3 regions of the Edwardsiella sp. EA181011 genome follow, and region 2 is predicted to be linked to each of the others. Evidence: predicted binding sites of a transcription regulator. Region 2 holds the regulator's gene; each other region holds the start of a gene.

Region 1 (6,145 bases), 1.2 Mb from region 2:
GCGCAGCACCCGCAGGATGATGCACTACTACTTTGTGGCGCAGGATATCCATGAGCGCGCCAGCTCCTCGCACTTTCAGTACCGGCAGCTGAGCGACATGTTCCGCTACAGCGATGTGCTATTCCGCTTTCAGCGCCTGTTGATGCTGCAGGCCCGCGCCTGCGCGCAGCTCTCCCAAAGCCTGATCCTGATGCAGCACTACCAGCACGATCCCCGCTTCGAGCGAGCCTTCTGCCATCTGGAATCCACGCTGGAGCGCATCGCCACCCGCCATGGTCGCCAGCATACGTTGGTCAATTCACTGTTCAATCTGCTGATTAACCTGCGCGCCATCGATGCCCAACTGGCCAATATCGAATCGGAGCAAACCCTGGAGGAGACCCGCGAAGAGGAGAGCACCCTCGCAGAGGATCGCATTACCGGCTGGCATGACATGCTGCAGCGTATCCGCCGCCAGCTGACGCCCCAGTCCGCGCTGTTCCGCCACGCGGTGCGCATGGCGCTGGTGCTGGTGGTCGGCTATGCCTTCATTCAGTTCACCGGCATGCAGCACGGCTACTGGATCATGCTCACCAGCCTCTTTGTCTGCCAGCCAAACTACCATGCCACCAAACGCCGCCTGTGGCTGCGGATCGTCGGCACGCTGGCCGGCATTCTGATCGGCCTGCCGGTGCTCTATTTTGTGCCGTCTCTGGAAGGACAGCTGCTGCTGATCGTGATCAGCGGCGTGCTGTTTTTCGCCTTTCGCAACGTGCAGTACGCCCACGCCACCATGTTTATCACGCTCTTGGTACTGCTGTGCTTCAACCTGCTGGGCGAAGGGTTCGAGGTCGCGGGGCCGCGCGTGTTCGATACCCTGCTGGGCTGCGCCATCGCCTGGGCGGCCGTGACATTCATCTGGCCTGACTGGCACTTCCGTCAGATCCCGGCGGTGATCGCCCGCACCCTGAACGCAGACTGCCGCTATCTGGATGCCATTTTAGTACAGTACCACCAGGGTAAATCTAATGCGCTGGCGTACCGTATCGCCCGCCGCGATGCGCACAACTGCGACGCAGAGCTGGCCTCCGTCGTCTCCAACATGTCGCTGGAGCCGCGCCATTCGGTGCAGTCCCAAGAGGCGGCCTTTCGCCTGCTCTGCCTCAATCACACCCTGTTAAGCTACATCTCCGCGCTGGGTGCCCACCGCCAGCGTCTGGACGACCCGATCATCCTGGCGCTGCTCAATGACGCCGTCTGCTATATGGACGATGCGCTTAACTATCAGGATGACGAGATCGTTCGCCGCACCCATCAGGCTATCGGGCAGCTGCAGCAGCGCCTGCTGACGGTCAATCTCCCCAGCGACAGCGCCGGACAGCTGGTGCTGCAGCAGATCAGCCTGATGCTGGAGCTGCTGCCCGAGCTGACCCGCCTAAAGGCCTCGTTGGCATAGCCGCTGAGCGCGCGCCGCGGCGGTGACTACTTTTTGTAGCGCCAGCGGTGCGCGTTCCCCAGCAGCCACTGACGCAGCGCCTCGCTCACCGGACGCGGCAGCACAGCGCTATGGCATCCCTGCACCGCCGCCGCCAGATCGAACAGCACCCGGTCGTCCACCTGGTGATTCGCCTCCTTCAGCTGGCTGAAAGCCTGAGTTGCCCCGACGCGTTCCAAATCGGCCAGCGATCGGATGCCGATCCGATACAGGCGCCGCTCCATATTGATCGAGATATTCGGACGCGTATGCAGGCGCCGCATCGCCGCCAGACGGATATCGTTGTCGCTGCGCGCCTGCTGCAGCGAGCGCCGCAGCAGGGTGGCCAGGCGCTGGGGCTGTTGCCATATGGCCGCCTCGACCCGGTAATAGCCCAGCCGCACCGGGAAACCGCGCTTTGTATAGATAAACGGCTGCATTCCGCAGTCTTCACAGTGACGCCCCTGCGCATCGCGGGCCCGTAGGTAGAGCTCCCCCTCCGCGATCAGGGCAAACATCACCCCGTCACACCATACGCCCTGGCCGCCGAACTGAGAGCGCAGCAAGACCCGCCCCAGCGCCGCAAACAGGGACTCCGCCACCCGGCGTTTTTCACCCTGCAGTCCATTCATGTATATCTCCTTAATAATCATTGTAATCAATGACCTGTCATCAGATCGCTGCAGATAACCATTAGCAACATAACCAATTCAACCGGAACACCCAATACACAACAGAGCGACGCAATGCCTTACATCCGATAAATGCGAAGCGTATTCAAAAAAACAGGTTGATCTTCGGACAGCGTAGAATTACTGTATAAGCATACAGTATACGGAACGAGAACATGACTATGCGTACATCCCCGTTGCATCCTGCTACAGACAGCGTCGTATTCAGCCGCCCCGCCTGCCAGAGCGCGCCCACGGTGCCGCAAAGCGGTTTTGTCAGCGAGCTGGGATATGGCGCCCAGCAGCCGCTGCTGTCGCTGCTGCTGCCTCCGTTACTGCGCCAGCTGGGGGAGCAGTCCCGCTGGCAGCTGTGGATCACCGCCCAGCAGAAACCCAGCAAGCGCTGGCTGTCTGCCTGCGGCGTTCCGGTTCATAAAGTGATGCAGCTGAGACGCGCGGAGGCGGGAGACGCGATCTATGCGATGGAACAGGCGCTACGCAGCGGAAACTACAGCGTCGTACTCGGATGGCTGCCGCCGCTGACGGCCGCCGAGCGGCTGCGGCTCAACTGTGCGGCGCAGGCCGGTCACAGTATCGGACTGCTGATGCAGCCTCAAGAGGGTAAAATGGCCACGGCGGTGCAGCCTCAGGCTCACGCCACGCATCACGGGTCTGCGCGTTACCATTAAATCACTTTAGGATAAATCCAACGCGGATACGTTCATAATATGAAAATAAGTTATTCATAATGGGGAAATCCCCACCGGTTAAGAGGTTAGGGTGACTGAAAACCATTTCAGTTACGCACAAAAAAACGCCACCTGTTTACCAAAACACAAACCACACTCTTTTTTTTTGGTGAGCATAATCACATCGTACTTGTAAGTTTCTAATCTCGTTGTAGACTTGTTATCGCAGCGGCTGTTCGAGATATCTATAATTGTTACCTGGCTAACAGCGTAATAAACCGAGCGACAGCCGTATAAAAGGTATTAAACCAAGAGCTATAGTTATAGCTCATTGCCTATTTGGATGATAACGAGGCGCAAAATGAAAAAAACAGCGATCGCATTAGCAGTGGCACTGGCAGGTTTCGCTACCGTAGCTCAGGCAGCTCCGAAAGACGACACCTGGTACGTCGGTGGTAAACTGGGCTGGTCCCACTTTATCAGCAACAGCTTTGAAGACATGGGCACAACCAAATCCCATCCGAATCAGCTGGGCGCGGGTGCTTTCTTCGGCTACCAAGCCAACCCGTACCTGGGCTTCGAAATGGGCTACGACTGGCTGGGCCGCATGGGCTACACCGGTGACGTGAATGCCAAATTCAAGTCACAGGGCGTACAGCTGGCTGCCAAACTGAGCTACCCGCTGATGGACGATCTGGACGTATACACCCGCCTGGGCGGCATGGTATGGCGTTCTGATATCCACGGCGCAGCAGACGGCGGCGACTATACTTCAAGCCACGACACCGGCGTTTCTCCGCTGGCCGCTATCGGCGTTGAATACGCACTGAACAAAGACTGGGCTACCCGTCTGGATTATCAGTACGTTAACAAGGTTGGCACCCGCAGCGAAACCGGCGCACGTCCGGACAACACCATGCTGAGCCTGGGCGTTGTATACCGCTTCGGTCAGGATGAAGTCGCTGCTCCGGCGCCGATCCCGGCTCCGGCTCCGGCTCCGGTCGTTGAAACCAAGCGTTTCACCCTGAAGTCTGACGTTCTGTTCAACTTCAACAAGTTCACCCTGAAAGCCGAAGGCCGTCAGGCGCTGGATCAGCTGTACAGCCAGCTGAGCAGCATGGATCCGAAAGACGGCTCCGTGGTCGTTCTGGGCTACACCGACCGCATCGGTTCCGAGCAGTACAACCTGAAGCTGTCTAAGCAGCGTGCTCAGACCGTGGTTGACTACCTGGTATCTAAAGGCATCCCGGCAGACAAGATCTCTGCCCGTGGTATGGGTAAAGCTGATCCGGTTACCGGTTCTACCTGTGATAACGTGAAACCGCGTGCGGCACTGATCAACTGCCTGGCACCGGATCGTCGCGTTGTTATCGAAGTGAAAGGCATCAAAGAAGAAGTTTCTCAGCCGCAGGCTTAAGTTCTTCCCTTTCATGCAAAACCCCGCTCTGCGGGGTTTTTTTATGCCTGCCGATAGGGAAAATATGGCATGGATAGAAATAGCAAAGGGGCCTCCCCCGAATAGCGCCGCGGCGCTTTTTTTATTTTCTCATTCCGCCCGCGCAGCGCTGAACGACAACGCGGTGTCTCTGACCCGCGTCGATTACACAGAACAAATAAATTCAGCGGACAGGAGGATTAGCGAAGCTAAGATTATTCTTTTTAGTTTGAATGGATATGCTATTTCTACTTTTTAGGAATATATGAAGAAAAAATAAAGCACTGATATCAGAAAAACATTACGTTATTTAATGTTCAGGGTAGGCGCAGCCTGGTCCATTCGGTATAACTGGATATTAATCCCGTTCACTGTGTAAAAAGGCCTGCAGATCCTGCTTTAGCGAACTCATCTGGCTGGCATACAGCTCTTTGCGCTCCGCATCCTCGATAAGCTGAACGATGGTGTCAGACAGCGTGACGCCGCGCCGCTGCGCCAGCGCCGCCAAACGCTGCCAGACCAAAAACTCCAGATCGATGGACTTTTTACGGGTATGCTGATTTTCGGCGTTAAAATGGCGCTTACGTCGGGCGCGGATAGTCTGCTTCATGCGATTGCCCAGCGCCGGATCCATATGCTCGCGGATCCAGGGCAGCACCTTTACCGGCTCATGCTCCAGGCGCAGCAGCTGCTCCACCGCCTGCTGCGCCTGACTGAGCTCCTGATAGCGGGTGATCGGCTCCCCCTCCCGGTGTTTTTTCACCAGGTATTTCCACTTCCAGCCACACTCCAGATTTTCAAGCTGTTGATATTTCATATCTGTCTGCCAGTGACACGGTAACTTATCTCTAAGAATAACAATTTTTAGCACTTTTGCCGTCTAAAAATCCACGTAAAGGGCAAAAAAACGGCACTTAACGACGCAGGCCACAATCCATCCGTTCATCGGACCGAGTTTCCTGTGCAGTCAGGCGGATTCTTGTATAATTGTTTTTTTCCGACTAACGATGATTTGACAACGTTGAGCAACTACCGACTTGAGTGGCAATCGCTACTGCCCGATACAACTCCTTATACCTCTGTGTTCAGCAGTGCTGCCGCGCTGTCGGCGATCACCTTTGCCGAATATCAGCCGCGTCTGGAGAACAGCCTGGCGCACTTTTGCCATGCCCATGCCCCCAGCCCGTTTATGCTGGTCAAGGCAGAGACCGACTTTGAACACCTGACGATCCTGCGGCGCGCCGTAGAGACCCTGCTCCCCGTGGGCGGCCTCTACGGCAGCCGCTATCACATCACGTCTGAGCAGATCGACGTTACCCCCGCAGAGAGGCCAGAGGACAACCTGGCGGCGACGCAGCGGGTGGCGTGCGCCGAATGGTTTGAGGGTGAGCAGCTGCTGGGCACCGTGCGCCTGGGCAAGAGCGGACTCCTGCTGCAGCCGGGCCTGGTACATCAGGCCAACGGCGGAGTGCTGATCCTGTCCCTGCGCACCCTGCTGACGCAGCCGCTGCTGTGGATGCGTCTGAAGCAGTTCGTCACCACCGGCCGTTTCCAGTGGTTTGCGCCGGATGAAAGCCGTCCGCTGCCACAGCCGATCCCCGACATGCCGCTACAGCTGAAGGTCCTGCTGGTCAGCGACCGGGAAGGGCTGGCCGACTTTCAGGAGATGGAGCCAGAGCTGTATGAAAGTGCCCTGTACGGCGAGTTTGAGGTCGACATGCCGCTGGTGGACAGCGACGATATGCAGCGCTGGTGCGCGCTGGTATCGACGCTGGCGGCCAACCAGCAGCTGCCGGCCATCACGCCGGATGCCTGGCCGTCGCTGATCCGCAGCGCCGTGCGCTACAGCGGCGATCAGAATCTGCTCCCGCTCAATCCGGTGATGCTGGGACGCATG
Region 2 (6,145 bases):
ACCGCACGCCCGAAGAGAGGAAAATGTGGCTGATAAAATCGGGCCGGTTATGGTCCAGCCCCAGCTTATTTCCTAGCATCCGCTTGCAGTGTACCACCGCCTGCTCATGGATCCCCAGTAGGCGAGCGGTCATGGCCGTACTGTTATGGAAAGAGAGACTGACCAGCACCGCGGCTTCGCGCAGGGTCACCCCGCGCTGATAGAGCGTCATCAGGCCAAAGGCATTTAGCCGAGCGTACACCGTCTCGCCCGCGCCCCAGCAAGCGTCCGGCGCGCCACGCGAATAGGGCAGAAAATAGAGATCCAACGGATGAAACGTCCGCCGCTGAATATGGTGGTAAAACGCGTCATAGCTCAGCGCGTGAGCACCGTTAAAAAAACGGGCAATCAGCTGAGTCAGGTAGCTCTCCCGCCGATTAATGATGATCACCGGAATCAGACTATGACGGCGCACCCTCTCCACGGTCTGCAGCAAATGATTACGCTGCCGATCCGTGACCAGCAGGCTGCCGGTTCGATGCAGCGCGCTGAGTGTGCGGGGCGAAAACGGAACCGCGTCCGGCAGCGAAATAATGGTGAACTGCCGCCGGTACAGCGCCACTATCGCCTGACGCAGCGGCCAGTGTTCGATCGCTAAAATAAGATCCATGTCTACTTTACCCTTCCCTGAGTCCGATATCGCGCGCGCTCAGTTTTACGCAGTGTCACTGCGACGGCGTTGATATAAAAGTTTTTTTTATAAAAACGCGGCATGATATATTTTTTGTTGTTTATGTTTTTTATTTCTACGGTCCGGAGAATTATTATTACTTTTAAATATTAATTGCTTTTATTATCTCAGCTAGAGATATATCACCAGTGTAATTACCGAATGGACGCGTCCGCGTCGCTGCCCGATCCATCGCCAACGGTGAGCGGCGCAGGGCTAAATTACCCGCTCCGTACGTCAGCGTCTGCCGTCGATATGTATTTCAGATGATAAAACAACAAGGTTTAAACAACGGAGCAACGCCGAAGCGGCCGCGATGCGCTTCGGGGCATCGTGCTAACTGTGGTAAAATGGCATCACACTATTGGCAGGGAACCGCGACCATGACCACCCCCACTTTGCAGCGACTGCTGGCCCAGGCAGAACAGATCTGTCGGCAGCGCAATGTCCGCCTGACGCCCCAGAGGATGGAGGTGCTGCGCCTGATGGCCGCTCAGCAGGGCGCCATCAGCGCCTACGATCTGCTGGATTTACTACGGGTATCCGAACCCCAGGCCAAGCCCCCGACCATCTATCGGGCGCTTGATTTCCTGCTGGAGCAGGGGTTTATCCACAAGGTCGAATCGACCAACAGCTATGTGATGTGCCACCACCTCGATGAGCCGTGTCACACCTCCGCGCTGTTTATCTGCCACCGCTGCGGCCAGGTTCATGAGCGTTCGGCCGACCTCCTGCAGCAGCAGCTGGAGACGCTGGCGCAGCAGGCCGGTTTTACCCTGCAGCACAGCGTCATCGAGGCCCATGGCCTGTGCCACGCCTGCGCCCAGGCGCCCGGCGGCGAAACGCCGGCCCGCTAGCGCCATCGCGGCGGCGGACTACGCCGCCCCTGCGGGGAACCAGCGCTGCGTGCGCCAGCGGCGGCGCCAGATCAGCCACAGGGACAGGCCGCGCAGCGTCAAAAATACCGCCAGCGCCAGCCACAGACCATGGTTACCCAGCCACGGTATGCTCAGCAGCGTTATGCCGTATCCCAGGGCCGCTACCGCCATACTGTTACGCATATCGGCCCCGCGCGTCGCACCGATAAACATGCCGTCCAACAGGTAGCACCATACCCCCAGCAGCGGCAGCACGGTCTGCCAAGGCAGATAGTCGAGCGCCAGGGTCTGTACCTGCGGCAACGAGGTCAACAGATTGACAATAGCGCGCCCAAACAAGCCGTAGGCCAGCGCAAACAGCAGCGCTACCGCCCCCGCCTGACGGCAGGCGGCGTGCCATACCCGGCGCAGCGCCGAGCCATCGCGGGCGCCAAAGGCCTGGCCGGAGTAAGCCTCGACGGCATAGGCGAAGCCATCCAGCGCATAGGCGGTAAAGGTCAGCAGATTCATCAGCACCGCATTGACGGCCACGACGTCGGCCCCCAGCCGCGCGCCGATCACCGTCAGCGAGGCAAAGCACAGCTGCAGCAGCAGGGAGCGCAGCATGATATCGCGGTTCAGTGCCAACAGGCGGTGCAGGTTACCGCGCCAGGCGTGTCGGAAATGCGCCCGGCGCAGCCCGCGCAGACGCATCACATGCAGCAGCAGCGCCCCCCCCATCAGCAGCGTGACATAGTCGGCGATCACCGTAGCCCAGGCGGCGCCGGCCACCTTCCAGCCCAGTCCCACCACCAGCCACAGATCCAGCGCGATATTCACCGCGTTGCCGACGATCAGCAGCAGCACCGGCGCCCGAGCGTACTGCACCCCCAGCAGCCAGCCCAGAATCACCAGGTTGGTCAGGGTCGCCGGCGCGCTCAGCCAGCGGATATGCATAAACAGCTGCGCCTGCGTCTGTATCGCGGCCTCGGCGCCGACGATCTGCAGCATCAGCGCGCTCAGCGGCTGGCGCAGCAGGATGATGCCCACCCCGGCCAGCAGGGCCATGATCAGCGGCTGCACCAACGCCCGCGCCAGCGCCGGGCGATCGGCGGCGCCGAACGCCTGGGCACACAGCCCGGTGGTACTCATGCGCAAAAACAGCAGCAGCATAAACAAAAAGGTGGTGGCCATGCTGCCCACCGCCACGCCGCCCAGATAAACCGGCGAGTCCAAATGACCGATCACCGCCGTGTCGACCACGCCCAGCAAGGGAACGGAAACATTCGACAGAATCATCGGCAGCGCCAGGCGCCACAGCGCCTTGTCTTCCTGGAAAACGCCTCGCATCACATCGTTCCCTCGTTTGGTCGGATCGCGCCGGTGCGGCGCACGAAGGCCGCAAAAAAAAGACCCCGCGAGCCGAAGGATCGCGGGGTGGGGGCCGGGGTAACGCGCGGGCCTGGCGGCGCAGAGGCGCTACGCCCCGGAGCGGGATACAGCCTAGATCCAGTCACCGTTGCGGATCACGCCGACGGCCAGCCCCTCGATGGTGAAGTTCTGCTCGCGCAGATCGACCACGATAGGCTGGAAGTCGCTGTTTTCTGGCAGAAGCTGTACCATATTCCCTTGTTTTTTAAGTCGTTTAACGGTCACTTCATCTTCAATGCGCGCAACGACTACCTGACCGTTGCGGACATCCTGGGTCTTGTGCACCGCCAGCAGGTCGCCGTCCAGAATACCGATATCGCGCATCGACATGCCGTTGACCCGCAGCAGGAAGTCGGCGCTGGGCTTAAACAGCGATGGATCGACCTGGTAAAACCCTTCGATATGCTGCTGCGCCAGCAGCGGCTCACCGGCGGCCACCTGGCCAATCAGCGGCAGCCCCGTCTCATCTTCCATCAACAGGCGGATACCGCGCGACGCACCGGAGACAATCTCGATCACCCCCTTGCGCTGCAGCGCCTTCAGGTGCTCCTCGGCGGCGTTGGGTGAACGGAAACCGAGGCGCTGGGCAATCTCGGCACGCGTCGGCGGCATGCCGGTTTGTTCGATATGATCGCGAATCAGATCGTAGACCTGCTGCTGCCTGGCCGTAAGTGCTTTCATTCCGCCCCCTGTTCGTTTATACAGTTTTGCTGTGAGTATATACAGGTAGCGGATAATTTAAAACCGTGAAATACACAAAACACCGGCCGCGGCGTGCTTTCCGTCGCGGTCAGACGGTGCTCAGCTTTTCCCCTGCGCCCGGTAAATACGCTGCGGGCGCCCCACCTTGCCATAGACAATTTCGGCGACGATCTGCTGACGCGCCGCACAGAACTCCAGATAGCGCCGCGCCGTCGTACGGCTCAGCAGCAGGCTCTGCGCCACGCTTTCGGCGGTATGGCGTACCGTATCGTCCACAAACAGCCCCTGCACCTTCTCCAGCGTCAGGGCATCAATGCCGACCGGCAGATCCTCTTTGCTATCCCCGCGCGCATAGGCGTTATACATGCTGTCTATCTGACGCTGGCTGGCATTCTGATGTCCGCTGAGCATGCTATTGCGCTGCTGATAGCGATCCAGCGTCTGCCCCAGACGCTCGTAGGCGATGGGTTTGATCAGGTAGTCAAAGGCGCCGCTGCGAACCGCCTCTGAGACGGTGTCCATATCGCTGGCGGCGGTGGTCAGCACTACGCCGCCCGGATAGCGCTGCTGGGTCAGTTCATGCAGCAGATGTACTCCGACGCCGTCCGGCAAATAGTTATCCAACAGCACCAAATCCGGGTGAAAACTTTTAATCATCGCCCGGGCCTGAGCCAGATTGCCGGCCAACCACAGCTGACCACAGCAGGGATGATTGCGGATAAACTCCGCGTGCATCTCAGCCAGCGGCGTTTCATCCTCGACGATTAATATATTAATTTTATTCATGTTCACACTTCACCTTCGGGATAAAAACAGAAAATAGAGTGCCATAGGGCTGGTTGTCCTCCAGCGTAATGGTGCCTCCGCAACGCCCGACATAGCGGGCAATAAGGTACAGGCCAATGCCGTGCTCCCCAGGATCTTCCGCCTTGGTACTCACGCCCTGCTCAAAAATGTTATCTTTCAGCGCATCCGGGACACCGCAGCCCTGATCGGCCACTTCAATGATGACCTCGCTGCCCTCATCCGACAGATAGACCTCAACGCCGCCGCCCCCCTGCGGGTTCTTCAGGCTGGCGTCGAAGGCATTATCCAATAGATTGCCCAATACCGCCGCAAACTCCGTGCTGTCCAACCCCGCCGGCAGCGCATGCAGCTGGCTGCCGTCGACGATGGTCAGCGTCAGCCCCAGCTCGCGTGCCCGGTGCACTTTACCAAACAGCAGCCCGGCGACCACCTTGTCACTGAACGCATCGCGCAGGCGGTCGATCAGCTGCTGCTGCGCCTGCGATGCCCCGCGCACCATCTCCAGCGCCCGATCGTACTCCTTCATCTGTAGCAGCCCGCTGAGCGTCGACATCCAGTTGAGGTGTTCATGGCGTACGGTACGCAGGCTGTCAACATATTGGCGGATCTGGGTCAGCTGGGCGTTAAGCGCATTGATATCATCCTTGCTACGGAAGCTGATAATCGCGCCGAGCAGCGTATCGCCGTCGCCGGAGCGGATGGTCGCCCGGTTGGCTATAACGCTCAGCCCGTTAAAGGTGAGAATGGCATCACGCCGATCTTCATTGATGCGATCGGTGAAAAAGTCCGACGGTGAGACCACCTGGCTTATCGGCTGCCCCAGCCACTGACGACCCGGCGCGCTTAGCCCCAGCATTTTGCGGGCATTACGATTTATTGCCGTGATCTGTCCGTCAGGATCGACCGCAATCAGTCCCTCAAAAACGGCGCCGAACAGGGCCTCCATCTGACGCACCACCCGGGCTATCTGGCGCGGCTCCATCCCCATCATCTGTCGTCGGATATGTGCGGCAAATAGCCAGGAGAGCAGCATCATCAGCAGCAGCACGCACACGAAGACCCCGGCCATGGGCAGCAGGAAGTCCAGACGCCAGCTATCGATCTTGCTGACCAAATAGCCCAGGGATACGACCCCGATCACCTGCCCCTGATGATCGAAAATGGGCGTTTTCGCGCGCAGCGCCTGGCCCAGAGAGCCTTTTCCTGAGATAAAGTAGCTCTCTCCCTTCTCAATGGCGCCCGGCTTATTGAACTGCATCTTATGGCCGATTTTGGCCGGATTGGGGTGATACAGGCGAACAGAGTTCCGATCGCCGATGACCACATAGTCAAAGTCAGTCCCGGTTCCCAGACGATCGGCAATCAGCGCCAGGCGGTGGATGTCGCGATCCTTCACCCCATCCACGATACTGTCCATCGATGCGATGATCTTGGCCTGGTTCATCGCCATGTCGCGCACCTGCCTCATCATGTAGTCTTCAAAGCTGGCTGACAGGTACTTCCCCAGCGCGGCAAACAGGCAGCAGGAAACCAGCAGTAACAGTAAAAAAATACGCAGGGGGAACGCCATGCGGCGAAAGAAATTCACCGCACTGTTATTCGGCATTCTTACCATCGTTACCTCACCTTTTAATACGTT
Region 3 (6,145 bases), 590 kb from region 2:
CAGGTGCTGCAGGGCGTTCATGATGGCGGCGATGGCCGCCTTGTCGTCCGCCCCCAGTAGACTGGTGCCGTCGGTCACGATCAGATCATCGCCAACGTAGTCGGCCAGCTCGGGAAACGCGCTCTGGCGCAGAAAGATCTGCCGCTCGGCGTTCAGACACAGATCGCCGCCGCGGTAAGGCAGCACCTGGGCGTGGGTATCGGCGCTCTGCTCGGCGCTGGTGTCCAGATGAGCAAAAAAGGCCACCGTCGGCAGCGGCCGATCGCAGTTAGCCGGTAGCGTCGCGGTGACGATGGCATTCTCCCTGACCTGCACCTCCTGCAGGCCGAGCGCGCGCAGCTCCTCTCCCAGGCGCTGCGCCAGCACCCGCTGACCCGGCGACGACGGCATGATGCCCTGGGCCCCTTTCTCACGATCGGTGGTGGTATTAATTTGGGTGTAACTAATAAAACGGTCAATAATATCCATTACTTAGATTCCTTTAGGGTCAACCGACGGAATTATAAAAGCAATGGTGTCATAAAAGTTTGAAGCGCCCGCAAGAACGACGATAAAGCCGCGCCGGGCTCAAAGAATGTCCAGCGACAGCTGCTTCTGCTGCCCGGGGTCGGGCAGCATCACATGCAGCCCCACCAAACGCACGCCGCGTCCGGCGCGGCGCAAATCCCACGCCTGCCGCGCCACCGCCAGCAGATCGTCCCGATCCAGATAGGGGTAAACGTGCTCCTGCGTGGTCAGCTGAAAGTCGGCAAACTTGAGCTTTACCCCCTGGCGGGCAATGCGCAGATCCGGCTGGACTCTGGCCAGCCGCCGTTCTAGCTCGGGATACAGCTGCTCGATCAGCTGACGGCATGCCGCCCAGTCGCCGATATCCTGCGCCAGCGTCTTCTCCACGCCTACCGATTTACGCTGCCGAGCGGGGTTGACCTCGCGCTCATCGCGCCCCAGGCTACGCTCCCACAGCACGCGGCCAAACTTGCCGAAGCGGCGCAGCAGCGTGGCCAGATCGTAGGCGCGCACGTCGGCGCAGGTATGCAGCCCCAGCTCGGCTAAACGGGCGGCGGTCACCTTCCCCACGCCGGGGAGCTTCGCCAGCGGCAGAGCCTGAACAAAGGCATCGACCTGCTCCGGCGGGATCACATATTGGTCGTTGGGTTTGTTAATGTCAGAGGCGATTTTCGCCAGAAACTTCAGCGGAGCGACGCCGGCCGAGGCCGTCAGCCGCAGCTCGGCGGCGATATCGGCGCGGATCTGCCGGGCTATCAGCGTGGCCGAGCCGTGGTGCAGCGGACAGTCGCTGACGTCCAGATAGGCCTCATCCAGCGACAGCGGCTCGACCAACGGGGTGTAACGCTGAAAGATGCGTTGGATTTCACCAGAGACGCTCTTATACACCGCCATGCGCCCTGGACGCAGCGTCAGATGGGGGCACAGCTTCAGGGCCTGCGCCGTCGGCATGGCGCTGCGGACACCGTAGCGCCGCGCCGCATAGTTGGCGGTGCTGATCACGCCACGCCGCTCGCCGCTGCCGCCGATGGCCAGCGGCACCTCGCGCAGCGCCGGAAAATCCCGCATCTCGACCGCCGCAAAAAAACAGTCCATATCGATGTGAATGATCTTACCCATCAGCCTGCCCACGCCTCAGTTGCACTGTATAAGTATACAGCACAATTGAGTCGATTCAACCGTCGCGCTATCGTGAGGAGGCGGTGGGGCATGGCCTGCCGGGAAAACCGTTCCCGTCCGTTCATAAATAATGACGCCGTTAAACTCTAAGCACGTTTTAATTACAGCAGGGTGATATTAAATATACGCAAAATATCCTCAGCACAATTATCATTCATAATAATTAAAAACAACCATTGCATAATGTTTCATATATCACCAACTCTGTTTCATACGAAACTAGCAACCAAAAGCGTTTAAATATTCAGGCACAGGATTTGCATAATCATGATATTGCGCCACAATTGGGATGACCATCACGTAATAGTACACTCACAATATAGTTCAATTTGTATTATAAAATAATTGGCCCACTTTACATCGCGATCGGCTTTTTGTCGTGTTTACACTCTTTATTTCATGATGACTGCAGCTGCGGTGCTAGAATTAAAAACGTTAGCTGAGCCAAGCATGATTTATTTTAATCGATGCGCTCAACACAGTACAACACGCTGTTTTAATACAGCCGGGATTTTTGTTTCCAGAAAACAGAGTTAATACATGCAATATAGGCTTTAGTGACATTCCCTGAGTCGTTTTCCTTTGCGCTGTGATGTCATACCAGCGAAAAATGGGTCTACGGCTTATCACTCACGTGATAGAGACCATATCAAGGACATTAAAAATGAAAACGTGTAACTGTAATAATGACAAACAGTGGACAAAATACCGCGAAGAGATGCGCTCTGCATTTCCGTCTGCATTCAGTGACGATCATGATCCTTTAACCAAATCGATAGCCAAAGCCATTGAACAGCTGAATAAGCTACGTCCTGCCGACGGCGGCCCCGCCTATTTGGGACAGAATCCGGCTTTGACTATCGATTTCGATAAAGTCAAAGACATTGAAATGGCCGATAAAATGAGTAGCAGCGACCAGGTCATTGCTGATACCAGCGCTCTGTTTGAAGGGCTGCCTAACTGGGGCCATCCGCTGACCATGTGTAACGTGATCCCGCAGGCGAATACCGCCTCTATTATCGCGGCCGTGATGTCAGAAATTTTCTCCCCGAATATTTTGGAAGGGGAATACTCCTGGAACGTTCACCGCGCCGAGCTGGAAAGCGCCGGGATGCTGGCCAACATGGTCGGCTGGGACGCCAAACACGCCGGCTGTCTGTACACCTACGGCGGCTCAGGCTGCTGGACCTACCATGTTAAATATGCGCTGACCCGCGTATTGCCGAACTCCCGCCACAGCGGCGTCCGTACCGATGCCAAGGTGCTGTGCTCTCAGCAGGCACACTACACGATGCTGAACAGCACCGACTGGATGGGCCTGGGGATGGACAACATCATCCGCATCAAGACCGATCCTGACACCAACGCGATGGATCTGAACGACCTGGAGGCGGTGCTGAAATCGCTGCAGGCCAAGAAAATCCCGGTTGCCTCCGTGGTATGTACCATGGGGACCACCGACGCTAACGCCTTTGACCCGGTGGGCGGGGTACGTAAGCTGCTGGATCAATACCCCAACGCCGCCCCCTACGGCAAGGCGCTGCTGTACTGCGATGCCGTCACCAGCTGGTCATGGCTGGCCTTTAAGAAATATGATTTTGCCAAGAACCCGCTGCAGTTCACCGAAGAGCTGCTGCCGTTCATCGAGGCCAACTGCCGCGCGCTGCAGGACATGAAGTACGCTGATGCTATCGGCTTTGACTTCCATAAAGCCGGCTTTACCCCCTACGCCAGCAGCTGCTTCACCTACCGCAACGCGGAGGAGTTTGAAAGCATCCTGAAACGTCCGGGCTCCGCCTATCTGCAGCCGCGCTCCCCGTACAACCCGCTGGACTACACGCTGGAGGTCTCCCGTGCGGCGACCGGCGCGCTGGCTGGCTGGGCCACGATGAAATACTTCGGCTATGAGGGCTTCCAGGCCATCATGGGCGGGATTTTGGAGAACCAGTATTACCTGCGTAACCTGCTGCATGAAAATGCCGCCACCGTCTGCGTCAACCCCGATGACTACAGCCTGGTAACGCTGTTCCGTATTTACCCGGAAGGCGTTATGGCTCATCAGCAATATCAGCATGAGCTCAGCGATCCGTCCTACAAATCTCAGCTGATCGCCAATAACAAACTAACCATGGACGTCGGTAATAAACTTTACGAGTGGTTCCGTAGCGGTAAGAAAATCAACGGACAATATACTCCGTACATGAGCTTCAGCACCGGCTTCCGGGTGACTGAATATAACCGCGACGCGCACGACCCGGATGCAACCGTATTTGCCCTGAAAGTGTATCCGATGAATGTTCATTTAACCCATGAAATTATGCAGCACGTTGTAGATTGCGTCACTGCCGCACGTAATGAGGTGCTTGGCATTAAATAATGCCACGCGACTGTTCCGCGACGGGGCATCATATCGATGCGTATAACCCGCCGCAGGACACCGCCATCAATATATGCACAGGCCGGGTTATCCCGGCCTATATGCCTCTTTATTTTCGCATCGCTGACCCATGAAACACGCATAAATCAGGTTTTATCAAGGAGCATTTATGGCCTCCACATCGGACTCCACGACGCAAGGGAAACCTTCCGCCAAGCTCAGCATTATGACGCTGGCAATCATGAATATCACCACGGTGGTCAGTTTACGTGGTCTGCCATCCGAAGCCGAGTATGGTATTACATCCGCCTTCTATTATCTTTTTGCCGCCGTTTTCTTTTTAATTCCCGTTTCACTGGTGGCCGCCGAGCTGGCGACCGGCTGGCCGCAGAAAGGCGGCGTCTTCCGCTGGATCGGTGAAGCCTTTGGCCACCGCTGGGGGTTCGTCGCCATCTATCTACAGTGGGTGGCGACCACCATTTGGTTTCCTACGGTGCTGATCTTCGCCGCCGTGTCGCTGGCCTTCATCGGGCCGCACCCCGACGTCGACTCCCACCTGGCCGCCAACCGGCTGTATACCGTGGTGATCCTGCTGCTGGTCTACTGGCTGGCCACCCTGGTCGCCCTGCGCGGAATTAAATCCTCCGCCAAGCTGGCGACGCTGGGCGGGCTTATCGGGACCATCATCCCGACCATCATCCTGATGGTGCTGACGCTGGTATACGTCCTCAACGGTAATCCGGTGCACTTTGTGGCACGCGCCGCCGACTTCTTCCCCGACCTGACTAACCTGAACAATCTGGTGCTGGCCTCCAGCATCTTCCTGTTCTTCGGCGGGATGGAGATCAACGCCGTCCACGTGGTCGAGGTGGACAACCCGTCGCACAACTATCCGCTGGCCATCATCAGCGCCGCCGTCGCCACCGTCGTTATCTTTGTCTTCGGCACCCTGTGTATCGCCACCCTGATCCCCAAACAGCAAATCAACCTGGTGCAGAGCCTGCTCATCGCCTATAACGCGCTGTTCGACCACTTTGGCCTGCACTGGCTGGGCGAGGTTCTGGCCGCCATGCTGGCGTTCGGGGTGCTGGGGCAAATTACCGCCATCGTCGCGGGCCCGTCCACCGGTCTGCTGCAGGTCGGCCGCTCCGGCTATCTGCCGCCCTTTTTACAGAAGACCAACCGCCACGGCGTGCAGCAGCACATTCTGATCTTCCAGGGCATCGTGGTCAGCATCATCTCCGTTCTGCTGGTGGTGCTGCCCTCCGTGCAGTCCGCCTATCAGATCCTGGGACAGCTGGCGACCATCCTCTATCTGCTGATGTACATCATGATGTTCGCCGCCGCAATTTACCTGCGCTATAAAGAGCCCAACACGCCGCGTCCGTATCGGGTCCCCGGCGGTGCGCTGGGGATGTGGGTTATCGCCGGCGCCGGCTTTATCGGCTCCCTGGTGGCTTTCGTCCTCAGCTTCATTCCCCCCTCCCAGATCCCGGTCGGTAATCCGGGCAGCTATATCCTGATCCTGATGATCGGATCGGTCTGCTTCTTCGTTATTCCGCTGATTGTCTACGCCTGCCGCAAGCCCTCTTGGCAACCGGCCAACGCCGATCGGCAGTAACCGCCACACCCGGGCCGCCCCGTGCGGCCCTTTAGCGTGAGTGCCTTATCATGAATTCGCAATCGAGCAGCAAGCCTGCGCTGGCGGCGGTGAGCCTAGGGGCTGGCACCTTCGCCATGATGAACATTACCACCGTGGTCAGCCTGCGCGGACTGGCGGCCGAGGCCGAGTACGGGCTGGCCGCCGTCTTTCTCTATCTGTTCGCCGCCCTGTGTTTCCTGGTGCCGGTCTCCCTGTGCGCCGCCGAGCTGGCCACCGGCTGGCCACAGAAAGGCGGGGTTTTTCGCTGGATAGGCCAGGCCTTTGGCGATCGCTATGGCCTGCTGGCCATCTTTCTACAGTGGCTGGCAACCACCATCTGCTTTCCCACCATGCTGATCTTTACCGCCGTCGCGCTGGCCTATGCGCTGCCCCTCCCCGGCGCCGACGCCCATCTGGCCTCCAACGCCGTCTATACGCTG

Evidence for each region. Region 2 encodes LexA, which represses DNA repair genes until DNA is damaged. Its sites were predicted from a motif close to TNCTGTATGTACATACAGNA; they were not measured.
Region 1: a site for LexA is predicted at 2,267-2,286, ahead of sulA (SOS-induced cell division inhibitor SulA). Genes of this name have one in related genera too.
Region 3: a site for LexA is predicted at 1,649-1,668, ahead of dinB (DNA polymerase IV). Genes of this name have one in related genera too.

What each region holds. Positions count from the first base shown of each region.
Region 1 covers NZ_CP011364.1:3,130,542-3,136,686, forward strand. Annotated here, with positions in the region: gene yccS (YccS family putative transporter) at 1-1,435, shown strand, start outside; gene QY76_RS13890 (TfoX/Sxy family protein) at 1,462-2,085, opposite strand; gene sulA (SOS-induced cell division inhibitor SulA) at 2,301-2,813, shown strand; gene ompA (porin OmpA) at 3,175-4,230, shown strand; gene QY76_RS18855 (hypothetical protein) at 4,295-4,507, shown strand; gene matP (macrodomain Ter protein MatP) at 4,607-5,065, opposite strand; gene QY76_RS13910 (Lon protease family protein) at 5,270-6,145, shown strand, end outside.
Region 2 covers NZ_CP011364.1:355,920-362,064, forward strand. Annotated here, with positions in the region: gene QY76_RS01670 (hypothetical protein) at 1-649, opposite strand, end outside; gene zur (zinc uptake transcriptional repressor Zur) at 1,093-1,566, shown strand; gene dinF (MATE family efflux transporter DinF) at 1,585-2,916, opposite strand; gene lexA (transcriptional repressor LexA) at 3,070-3,678, opposite strand; gene dpiA (two-component response regulator DpiA) at 3,799-4,485, opposite strand; gene dpiB (sensor histidine kinase DpiB) at 4,478-6,121, opposite strand.
Region 3 covers NZ_CP011364.1:3,699,100-3,705,244, forward strand. Annotated here, with positions in the region: gene pepT (peptidase T) at 1-468, opposite strand, end outside; gene dinB (DNA polymerase IV) at 568-1,626, opposite strand; gene QY76_RS16395 (pyridoxal-dependent decarboxylase) at 2,351-4,063, shown strand; gene gadC (putative glutamine/gamma-aminobutyrate antiporter GadC) at 4,233-5,684, shown strand; gene gadC (putative glutamine/gamma-aminobutyrate antiporter GadC) at 5,735-6,145, shown strand, end outside.